Regions from separate parts of the Marinobacter sp. LM1 genome, predicted to be linked through region 1. Evidence: riboswitches for the same ligand, from Rfam matches in the RefSeq annotation. Region 1 holds a riboswitch; the other holds the start of a gene.

Evidence for each region. A riboswitch is a leader RNA that binds a small molecule or an ion and turns the genes downstream of it on or off. The one in region 1 is predicted to bind cobalamin.
Region 2: linked by a shared signal. The riboswitch ahead of OZ656_RS01035 (TonB-dependent receptor domain-containing protein) and the one ahead of OZ656_RS20005 (ribonucleoside-diphosphate reductase subunit alpha) in region 1 are both predicted to bind cobalamin.

The regions. Positions count from the first base shown of each region.
Region 1 is NZ_CP114373.1:4,293,974-4,299,870, forward strand. Features, by position in the region: gene OZ656_RS20005 (ribonucleoside-diphosphate reductase subunit alpha) at 1-2,331, opposite strand, end outside; cobalamin riboswitch at 2,461-2,658, opposite strand; gene OZ656_RS20010 (DUF3047 domain-containing protein) at 2,764-3,492, shown strand; gene OZ656_RS20015 (zinc ribbon domain-containing protein) at 3,543-3,896, opposite strand; gene fmdA (formamidase) at 3,900-5,132, opposite strand; gene OZ656_RS20025 (AAA family ATPase) at 5,268-5,897, opposite strand, start outside.
Region 2 is NZ_CP114373.1:230,185-236,081, reverse strand. Features, by position in the region: gene OZ656_RS01045 (iron ABC transporter permease) at 1-430, opposite strand, end outside; gene OZ656_RS01040 (cobalamin-binding protein) at 500-1,390, opposite strand; gene OZ656_RS01035 (TonB-dependent receptor domain-containing protein) at 1,417-3,225, opposite strand; cobalamin riboswitch at 3,380-3,589, opposite strand; gene cobD (threonine-phosphate decarboxylase CobD) at 3,614-4,678, opposite strand; gene cbiB (adenosylcobinamide-phosphate synthase CbiB) at 4,675-5,634, opposite strand; gene cobT (nicotinate-nucleotide--dimethylbenzimidazole phosphoribosyltransferase) at 5,749-5,897, shown strand, end outside.

The sequences.
Region 1 (5,897 bases):
CGATTTCACGAACAGGTTCTGGTACGCCGGTTCGATGGACTGGGACACGCCCACGATATTGGAAATGGTCGCGGTCGGGGCAATGGCCATCACGTTGCTGTTGCGCATGCCGTTTTTGGCAATCAGCTCCCGCACCGGGGTCCAGTCGAGGCGGCTGTGGGTATTGAGCGACAGGTCGCCGTCCCGGCGGTTGTCCTTCAGCAGGCCCACCGAATCCATCGGCAGGATGCCCTGGCTCCACAGCGAGCCGTCGTAGGTGTCGTAGGCGCCCCGCTCACCCGCCAGCGTGGCGGAGGCACGCAACGCGAAGTAGCTGAGTTGCTCCATGGCAACGTCGGCAAACTCCACCGCTTCCGGGCTGGAGTACGGCAGGCCCAGCTGGTACAGGGCGTCCTGGAAGCCCATCAGGCCCAGGCCCACCGGGCGATGCTTCAGGTTGGAATTGCGCGCCTGGGGCACGGCGTAGAAGTTAATGTCGATGACGTTATCGAGCATGCGCACGGCGGTGTTCACGGTGCGTTCCAGGCGCGTGACGTCCAGCTCGCCGTCCTTGATGTGGGCAGCCAGGTTCACCGAGCCCAGGTTGCACACCGCAATCTCATCGGCGCTGGTGTTCAGGGTGATTTCGGTACACAGGTTGGAGCTGTGCACCACGCCCTGATGCTGCTGCGGGGAGCGCAGGTTGCACGGGTCCTTGAAGGTGATCCAGGGGTGACCGGTCTCGAACAGCACGGTGAGCATCTTGCGCCACAGCTGTTTGGCCGGAATTTTCTTGAACAGCTTGATCTTGCCTTGCTCGGCCAGGGCTTCGTAGTGCTGGTAGCGCTCACGGAAGGCGTTGCCGTACAGGTCGTGCAGATCTGGCACATCGCTGGGGGAGAACAGGGTCCAGTCGCGGTCTTCGCGCATGCGTTCGATCAGCAGATCCGGCACCCAGTTGGCGGTGTTCATGTCGTGGGTACGGCGGCGCTCATCGCCGGTGTTCTTGCGCAGTTCCAGGAACTCTTCGATGTCCAGGTGCCAGCTTTCCAGATAAGCACAGACCGCGCCCTTGCGCTTGCCGCCCTGGTTCACCGCCACGGCGGTGTCGTTGACCACTTTCAGGAACGGCACCACGCCCTGGCTCTGGCCGTTGGTGCCCTTGATGTGGGAGCCCAGGGCCCGCACCGGGGTCCAGTCGTTGCCCAGACCACCGGCCCATTTGGACAGCAGGGCGTTATCGCGAATGGCCCCGTAAATGCCCTCCAGGTCGTCGCCCACCGTGGTCAGGTAGCAGGACGACAGCTGGGAATGCCGGGTGCCGCTGTTGAACAGGGTGGGCGTGCTGGCCATGTAATCGAAACTGGACAGCAGCTCATAGAATTCGATGGCGCGGGCGTTGGGGTCGTCCTCACGCAGTGCCAGGCCCATGGCCACCCGCATGAAGAACACCTGGGGCAGTTCCAGGCGGGCTTTGTTCCAGTGCAGGAAGTAACGGTCGTACAGGGTTTGCAGGCCCAGGAAGCCGAACTGGAGATCGCGTTCCGGTTTCAGGGCGTTGCCAAGGCGTTCCAGATCAAAGGCCGCCAGGGCTTCGTCCAGCAGTTCGTAGCGGATACCGGCGTGAACAAAGGCGCTCAGGGCCTGTGGATAAATCTCCGCCAGCGGAAGACTGCGGGGCAGGTCCAGGGCTTCCGCTGTTTCCAGCCGGAGCTGTTCCAGCAGCAGGCGGGCGGTTACGGCGCTGTAGTCGGGTTCCCGTTCAATGCGGCCCCGGGCGGTCATGATCAGGGCAGACAGGACTTCGGTCTCTTCGATGCCGTCGTAGAGGTTGCGCAGGGCATCTTCCACCAGCGAATCGCCGTTGATGCCGTCCAGGCCGGTAGCCGCCTGTTCCACCTGCTGCTTCATCAGGCCCAGGTCCAGCGGGGCGATGCTGCCATCGGCTTTTTTCACGGTCAGGTGCGGATGCGCTTCCACCGGCTCGTCCACGGCGCGCTGGCGGGCGTGTTCTTCACGGTACAGAACGTAGGCCCGGGCCACTTTCTGCTCTTCGGCCCGCATCAGGGCCAGTTCCACCTGGTCCTGGATGTCTTCGATGTGCACCTTGCCACCAGCTTTGAGGCGGCGGCTGATGGCCTGCACTACCTGTTCGGTAACCCGGTGCACGGCGTCGTTGATGCGGGCGGAACCGGCTGCCTGGTCCCCTTCCACCGCCAGGAAGGCTTTGGTCACCGCCACACTGATCTTGGCCGGGTTGAAACTCACCAGGGTGCCGTTTCGTTTGATAACTTGCAGGGATTGGGTATCGGTCGCGGGGGCCGGGGGTTCGGCAATGGCAGTGGCTGTCATGGTGCTCTCCTGAATTCGCGTTGGTTCCGTTTCACCCTCGCGAACGCAGTGGCACACCTTGCCCCGAATACGGGCAGGCCTGACCAATCTGCTCACCCTTGAATCGCGAAGGTGCAGTCCAGAAACCCATGGGGGCTTCTGATCCCTGGTAGGTCTTCGGACTCAGGGGCGTGAACCTTTCAGCTCTGCCTAACGTGGCGACTTCCCGGCTTGCGCCAGTGTCATCTTGCCACGCTCGTTCCCCAATACCGCTGCGCGTCAGTTCCGGATTCTCACCGGATTCCCGACTACCCTGTGATCAAGATGATCAGAGCTTGATCACAATATATGGTAGTTAACCAAGGACCCGGTCACTATATAGGGCCGAATACGCCAAGACAAGGCACTTTTTGCAACAGCGCCTGTCCATCTCCAGACCACCGGATTTGAGGAATGAATGTGAGAATTTCGCTGCTTTTGGCCAGTACCCTGACGCTCGGTCTCGCCGCCAGCCCGGTGTGGGCAGAAACAGACCGGCTAACCCGGTTCTCCACCATGACCTCACTGGAGGACGGCTGGGAGCCCCTGACCTTTCCGAACATCGAGACACATACCCGCTACACCCTGGACACGGACGACGGCCAGCAGGTGGTCCGTGCCGACGCAGACGACAGCGCCTCCGGGCTGATTGCCCGTGTTGAGCTGGTGCCCGGCGACTCGCTCACGTTGTCATGGCGCTGGAAGGTGTCGAACATCTACGAAGCCGGCAACGCCCGCGAAAAATCCGGTGATGACTACCCTGCCCGCATCTACGTCGCCTTTGAGTTTCAACCGGACAAAGCCGGTTTTTTTGAACGGGCCAGGCGCAAGACCGTGGAAGTGCTGTTCGGCGAGACCCTGCCCGGCAACGCCCTGAACTACATCTGGGCCAATCAGCTACCAGAACAGAGCATGGTCGCCAACGCCTACACCGACAAAACCATGATGATTGCCGTCAACTCCGGGCCGTCGCAGGTGGGCGAATGGGTGACCGTTACCCGGGATCTGGTGGCAGATTACCGGCAGGCCTTCGGCGAAGAACCGCCCGCCATTGTGGGCGTGGCCATCATGACCGACGCCGACAACACCGGCGAGCAGGCCACGGCCTGGTATGGCGACCTCACCCTCGAGCACAACCAGTGAGCAGCCATAAAAAAGGCCCCTCAAGGGGGCCAAACACGTGAAAGCAATGGTCAGTGGCTGATCATCCAGGGCCGCATGGACGGGAACATCTTCTTGCCGTCGGCGGTGTAGAACAGCATGTGTTTACCGTCCGACTTTTTCTTGCAGCCACAACTCTTGCGGTGCTCGGCGTCCCGGGCCCGCTGGTCGGCGGTGGAGATGATGGGCTCGTGGCTCGCCTTCTCATTCCGCGCCTCCGCGTTGCGGCGGGCCGGGTCCATGGCCAGGAGCTCCGGCGGCAGCACAATCACCCGGGGTGACAGCGCCTTGCAGGTGGGGCAATGGGCCGGGTTACCGGCTTCGGCCATGGCGCCCAGTTCCTGGAACAGCCCGTGTTCCCGGCATTTGTAGTCGTACAGTGGCATGGCTTACTCCTTGTCCGGTGAAAGGGGTACGTCGGTGCCCGGCGTGACCTTCCTGGTCGGTCCTTCCGCCGTGGGGTTGATGTCGAAGTCAAAAATCTCGGTCGGCAACCACAAGGTGGCGCAGGCGTTGGGCACATCCACCACGCCACTGATGTGGCCTTCCACCGGCGCACAGCCAAGCAACGCGTAGCCCTGAGCCGGGGTGTAACCGAACTTGGTCAGGTAGTTGATGGCGTTGAGGCAGGCCTGGCGGTAGGCCACGTGCACGTCCAGGTAGTGCTGCTGGCCCTCTTCATCCACCGAGATGCCCTCGAAGATCACATAGTCCTCGTAGCGCGGCTTGATGCTGCTGGGTTTGAAGACCGGGTTCTTGATGCCGTATTTGGCCATACCGTCCTTGATCAGGTTCACCCGCAGGTGAATCCAGCCGGCCATTTCGATGGCGCCGCAGAAGGTAATCTCGCCGTCGCCCTGGCTGAAGTGCAGGTCGCCCACCGACAGGCCTGCCCCCTTCACATAGACCGGGAAATACACCTTGGAACCACGGGACAAGTCCTTGATGTCGCAGTTACCACCGTGCTCCCGGGGCGGTACGGTGCGGGCGGCTTCCAGCGCCGCCTCTTTGGCGGCATCACCCGCCAGCTTGCCCAGGTGGGCGGTGTCGGCGTAAGGCAGGTTCGCCAGGCCCGGCACCCGATCCGGCTCGGTGTCGTACAGTTCTTTCTCGCGCTTGTTCCACTCCGCCAGCATTTCCTTGGACGGCAGGCAGCCGATCAGGCCCGGGTGGATCATGCCGGCGAATTCAACGTTGGGGATGTGGCGGGATTTGGTGAACATGCCGTTGAAGTCCCAGATGGATTTCTGGGCCTCCGGAAAGTGCTCGGTCAGAAAGCCGCCGCCGTTCTTCTTGGAGAAGAAACCGTTGAAGCCCCACTGGCTGTCCTTGAAGGCACCGATGTCGAGGATGTCCACTTCCAGCAGGTCGCCGGGTTCTGCGCCCTCCACGCCCACCGGGCCAGACAGGAAGTGAACCTGGGTCAGATCCACGTCGCGCACGTCGTCTGCGCTGTCGTCGTTCTTGATCTGGCCACCGGTCCAGTCGTAACACTCGAGGATGAAATCGTCCCCGGGCTTGACCGTCGCCGCCATGGGAATGTCCGGATGCCAGCGGTTGTGGATATTCTCGTTCTCGTACGCGGATTTGCTCAAATCGATCTTGATGAGTGTTTCGGCCATAGCGGTCGCTCCTTGGTTCTTGGCGTTCGGCGTCTAAGCTTGGGAACGCAGTGCCCGACGGCGCCTGCGCTGACCGTTTCACTATCCGCGATACGCCACCGGCGCGGTATTCGCGAATTGCCCCCGGCACCTACGTCATTCGACGTATTGGCGCACCACTATCTCCTGCCCCTTGAGCTCAGCCAGAAATGAGGAATGCTCGGGATGCTCCAGCAACGCACGGGCCAGCGCCGGCTCCAGTTTCTGGCGGAACGCCCGTAGCATCTCGCGGGCGCCATAGCGGCTGTCGTAATCGCGGCACAACACACTGCGCAGCTCCACCGACAAATCCAGCGAGGCCTGTTTGCGGGCCAGGCGCTTGTTCAAGCCGGCCAGTTCGATCTCCAGAAGGGCATACAGCCACTGGTCTGTCAGGGGGTTGAACGTAAGAATCTGGTCAATCCGGTTCAGGAACTCCGGGTCGAAATGCCGGCGCAGGGCCCTGTCCCGAAGGTTCTCCTGCGGGCCCGGCTCCAGCCCCAGCCAGCGGCGCCAGCCTCGCTGATAGCGATGATGGTGCGCTTCCGCTTCCAGGGCTCCGGCGTTGCTGGTCATAAAGATCAGCGTGTTGCGGAAGTCGATTTCCCGGTTGCCGGAGGGGAACACCAGCCGGCCGGTATCGAGCACATTGAGCAGGGTCCGGGTGACCTCCTTGCTGGCCTTTTCAAGCTCGTCGAACAGGACGATGCCCGGTTTGCTGAACGACCCCTGAACCTTCTCAAGATC
Region 2 (5,897 bases), 280 kb from region 1:
ACATCAGGGTAATCACCGCACCCCAGCCAGCGGCCACCACCACCCCGGTCAGCAACAGGCGGGAGGGCGTCCAGCTGCCAGTGCCATGGGCCAGCCCAAACACCATCAAGGTCGCGAGCAGGGCACCGGCAAAGGCAGAACCGGAAATAACCGCGCCGCCAAGTCCCGCCAGCATCGCCAGCAACGCACCAACAGCGGCGCCGCCGGACAGGCCCAGAACATAGGGATCGGCAAGCGGGTTACGCAGCAATACCTGCATCAGGGCCCCGGCCACGGCCAGCAAACCTCCGGTGGCAAAGGCCGACAAGGTTCTGGGTAGCCGGAGTTCAAGGATCAGCGTGCGCTGGAGATTCGAGCCTTCACCCAGAAACACCGACAGCACATCAGCAGGTGATATCGCCACGCTGCCAACACCGACCGAGATCACCATGGCCAGCACGCCGGCCAGAGCCAGCACCAACAGTGGCAAAGTGATCGGCCGGATCACGCCAGGGCTCCATTAAGGTCGCCGGTCACGGGCCACCTCCAGTTTTTCACAAAACAGGCGCGTACCTTCGAGCATTCTCGGTGTTGGTCGCTGTACCAGAGATGGCGGGATAAAAAACAGGTTGTCCCGCTCTGTGGCGGTCAGGCTCGGGAATGACTGCCATCGAGTCAGCCAGTGGCGGTTTTCCTCCCCCATCCCGCCCGCCAGGATAGCTTCGGGATTGGCCGCAATAACGGCCTCGGCACTGATTCTGGGCACCAACCGTTCCAGGTGGCCAAACACGTTGTCACCCCCACACAGCTCAATCATTTCACCAATCAGATGGTCACCGTTAATCGTCATCAAAGGCTCATCCCACACCTGATAGAACACCGGTACCGGGTCGGCATCGGTAAACCTGGCTCGCAGGTCTGTAATGCCTTTGCGAAATCGCTCAGCTTCGGCAAAACCCGCGGCGTCGGTACCGGCCAAGATAGAGAGACGTTCAATGGTGTGAGACACAGCCTCAAAACTGCGGGGCTCGATGGAGAACACAGGCACACCCATTTCTCTGAGTGTCGCCAACTGCTCGGTCGGGTTACCGGTTACCCAGCCAATCACCAGATCCGGCTGCAGTTCCAACAGGCGCTCCATGTCCATGCGGGTGTGGCTGCCAACCGAAGTGACTTCTTTGGCGGCCGGGGGGTAGTCACTGTAGGCGACCACTGCGACCACCTGATCGCCGGCTCCTGCAGCCCAGGCCAGCTCGGTAGCCCCGGGGGAAAGCGCGGCAATCCGTTGTGCCGGTTGCTCAAGGCAAATCTCTTTACCCAGATCATCCGTGGCACAGACCGGCGATGCCAGGGCGGGGAATGCCAGCAGCATCCCGCCCAGAATCAAAGCCATTGCCTTCAGATCTGCCACAGAGGCCTCCCCCGGTTTAACGGTTATTATCGGATATCGTAACGCACGGTCAGCATGGCAGTGCGGCCGGCTGCAATGTAGTCCAGGTCATTCTGCCGATCATAACGAGCGGTGCTGTATTCCTTGTCCAGCACGTTAGCCAGCGTCAGCCGGGTTGACCAGTCAGGGGCAAAGCGCCAGCCCGCCCGCAAGTCCAGAGTAGCAAAACCGGGCAGTCTGTCGTCGTTGGCACGGTCATCGTAACGATAACCTTCGGCCACCACTGTGCCACCGAAGTCCCAGGTACCAACGCGCTTACTCAGGTCAAGACGCAAGGTTTTGCCACTCCGGCGCTGGAGTCGGTTTCCGGTTTCCCGGTCTTCCGGATCCAACAGCGTCAGAGCCGCATCACCGCGCCAACCATCCCGCTCAAAACCAGCGCTGAACTCGGCACCACGGATTCGGGCTTCATTGACGTTCATTGGCGTCCACAAGCCACTGGGGGTCGGGCTCCAGGCAATCAGGTTGTCCACATCCAGTTGGAACAGCGCTGCATCCCAGAACCAGGTCTGATAGTGGCCACTGGCACCCAACTCCACCGTGCCGGACTCTTCTGCCTCCAGGTCCGGGTTGGCGCCGGGAAAATACAGATCGTTGAAGGTGGGCGCCCGGAAAGACGTACCATAACTGATCCGTACTCGGTGGGATCGATCCAGAGCATGGCCAAGGGCAATGCCACCGGTTTCATTTTTGCCGTAGGCTTCGTTGTCGTCACCGCGCACACTCAGTTGAAGGTCGGTTGGGCCGAAGTTCAGGCGCAACTGGCTGTACAGGGCGGTGTTGGTGCGGCTGGTCTCGGCGTAATCGGTGGTACCGCTGACTTCGTCAGTCATTAACTCTGCCCCTACCACCAGCTCATGGACATTCCAGGTAAAGGTGTTGTCCCAACGCGCTGCCCGTGAACGGGTATTGAAGGTGCTGTTGAACGTGGGCGTAATGTTGTCGGTTTCGTCCCGGGATTCAGAGAACTGAAGTGAATGCCGCCAGTAGTCACTCACCGGGGTTTCCAGCCCGAAGCCGATGGTGCGAATCATGAAATCAATTTCGCCGCCTTCGTATTCGGTATTGCCCTCGCTTTGCACCATCACCAGGCTGGCTTCTCCGCCGGAGTCCAGCTCATGGACGACACGTCCGATACCGGCGGTGTTACGGAAGCCCCGGTCGTCACCATCGGTGATCACTGCTGTACCGTCGGTTTCTTTATGCAAACCACTCAGGCTGAAACGGGTATTTCCAGCGCGGGCAGCAACACCGGCACTACCCTTCTGCGTGTTGAAATTGCCTGCACCGGCTTCTACCCAACCTGCCGGCGTGTCTTCCGGGTCCAACGTAAAGGCCTGCACCACACCACCGACAGCATCGGAACCGTACAGTGAGCTCCGGGCGCCACGGACAATTTCCACGCGCTCGATCAGTTCAACGGGAAAGTACTGCCAGGAAGGACCACCGGATGTGGCCGAACGCAGGCGCACACCATCAACCAGCAGCAGCGTGGAGTCGTTGGCCGTACCGCGGGTGTAGACACTGGTGGTTTTTCCAAAGGAACCGTTGCCGGTCACGTTGATTCCGGGTTGTCCTCGCAGGAGCTGGGTGAACTCTGAGGGGCTTTGCTCGCGGATGGTTTCTTCGTCAATAACCGTGACCGATGACAGGCTTTCACCCGCAGTCAGAGGCCCAAGGGTGGCGGTAACGACAATCGGTTCCAGCTTGCGTTCATCCGACGCTTCATCGGCGGCAACGGCTGGAAACGCCAGTGGTAACAACATCAGGACGGGAAGGGCTTTGGCAGTACTCATAGCTTCACTCACGGTTCACCGCACGCACCCGTACGGTCGATCAATTAACTGCGGAGGAAGACAGACTGCTCAGACGGGGGTGGAGGGCGTGTCAGTACTTGCGAGCCAGGTTCACCCACCGCCGTCGCCCTCCGCAACGTCTGGTGTCCGGAACTCACGGTTCCGCCTTTCAGGCCGGTCTCCGGGCTTACAGGCGGAGCCGATGCTCCGGGGCAACCACCTTCCCATGCCGTTGGCACAGTGGCGTACTGGATTGCCTTTCACCTGATTACCGTTGCGGGGGCAGCGCCGGAATGTCACCGGCTTCCCGTTTCACTGCGAGCACTCCTCCGGACTATCGCCAGCCTGGACAAAATGCATACAGCACCTGAAATCGCGGGCAAGACTATCAACCAGGGTGGGGGTGGTCAATGAGATATGTTAATTCAGACAACGCACCCTCCAGCCGTTGCCAACCGGTTTCATCCGGCGGCAAACCGAAACGCAGGGCTGCGGGTGCATCAAAACGTCGGACCAAAATGCCACGGCGAGCCAGTTGTTCGGCAATGTCCGCTGCACGGGGATGTTGAACCGTTCTGAAAAGCAGGGTGCCGGCGGGGATCGGCATCCCAGATTTTCTGAGCAGACCGTCCATTCGCAGTCTTGCCGTTTGCAGGCTGGCACGAGCCTCCACCTGCCAGGCCCGGTCTTGCAGAGCCCTGGCCATCAGGTACCGGGCCGGACCGCTGACCGCCCAGGGGCCAAGTTCGTTCGCCAGCTGGCGCGCCAGGCCAGGATCGGCCAGGACCGCACCGGCACGGAGACCGGCCAGCCCGAAAAACTTGCCCAGTGAGCGCAACACGATCAGCCCCGGAGCGCCCGCCCACGGGTCCAGGCCGAAGCCCGGCTCGCCCTCAATAAACGCCTGATCCAGCACCAGCCAGCCATCACGCTCGCGCAGCCGCTCGTGCCAAAACCGTAAACGGGCAGGATCCATCAGCTTCCCGGTCGGATTATTCGGCTGTATCCAGACTACTACATCCACAGAATCCAACCATGCCAGCTCCGCTTGCATTGTCGCCTGTTCAGGAATCGCCACCACGTCGAAACCCGCTCGCCGCCAGGCATGACCATGCTCACGATAACCGGGCATGGGCACAGCCACCCGACCGAAACCATGCATCCGGGCACGAACCGCTGGCAGTGCCATGATCGCCGCCTGGGAGCCTGCCACAGGCAGGCAGCAGGCACGCTCCGGTGCCCCGGCCCAGATACGGATAATCTCTTCCAGCCCATCCTCCGGCTCCGGCAGCCGTTGCCATACCTCCGCCGGAATTGCCGGAACCGGCCAGGGCACAGGATTAATACCGGTGGAGAGATCCAGCCATTGTTCCGGAGGAATGCCCCAGCGCTGAGCCGCGGCCCTCAGGCGGCCGCCATGCTCCGGCAAATCAGCACCATCGAACGCTGTCACCCGATACCTCCTGACCAGAACGCATTCAGACTTGCGGCCAAGGCCAACAACACCAACAGCCACAACATCACGCCACGCTGAACCAGGGAAATCGCGCCCTCCACGGTTTGCGCCGTGGCGCCTTGCCCGCTGCCCAGCACCGGTCGCTGTTTGATGCCAACGGCATAAGGCGCCGGGCCGCCCAGAGTGACCCCCAGTGCGCCAGCGCCTGCAGCCATCACCGGGCCAGCATTAGGGCTGTCCCACGCTTTTGACTGCTCACGCCAGCATTGCAGTGCCAACCGGGTATTGCCCAGCAACGCATAGGTCAAGGCAGTTAGCCGGGCAGGCACCCAGTTCATAGCATCATCGAGCCTGGCGGCGCAGCGTCCGAAATACAGATATCGTGGCGTCCGGTAGCCCCACATGGCATCCAACGTGTTCACCAGCCGGTGCAAAACCAGTCCGGGCAAGCCAGCGACCAGATACCAGAACACGCTTGAAAACACCGCATCCGCACCGTTTTCCAGCATGGATTCCGAGGCCGCGGCGGCAACGCCTTCGTCACTCAACGCTGCTGCATCCCGACTGACAATTCGGCCAACCGCCAGCCGGGCCCTGGCGCCATCCCCGCACGCCAACGCATTCGACACCGCCCGACCATGCTCTGCCAGCCCCCGTAATGAAATGGCAAGCCAGACACCGGCCACCTGAGTGAGCAGCCACAGCCAGCCCTCCAGGAGGAATTGCAGAAAAATTGCCAGTACGACGGCTGGCATGACCGCTACCAGAGTTGCCAGCAGCCCCCGCAACCAACTATTCAGAGCGACCGTTTGCTGACCATTCAGGCTATGTTCCAGCAGCGACGCCCACCGGCCGAAACCCACCAGCGGATGCCATCGCCGGGGCTCACCAAGCAGGCTGTCCAACAAAACCGCAGCAGCGCACACCAGCACTGCAACCAAAAACGTATCCAACGCAGGTCTCCCTTAATGAATTGCCGGCAAGTCTAACCGACCGGTCACGAAACTTGACAGCCTTGCCTCCCGGTTAGACCATCCTCGGTTTTCCGCCCACAAGGACCCATCGCCATGGCACTGCCCGACAGCTGGCTCACGTCTCCCCCACGGCCCTCGGTTCAGCACACAGCGCTTGCCGCCGAGCGCCAGCAGGTGCTCACAAAGCCACCCGGCTCTCTCGGGCAGCTGGAACAGCTCGCCATCAGTCTGGCGGGCCTGCA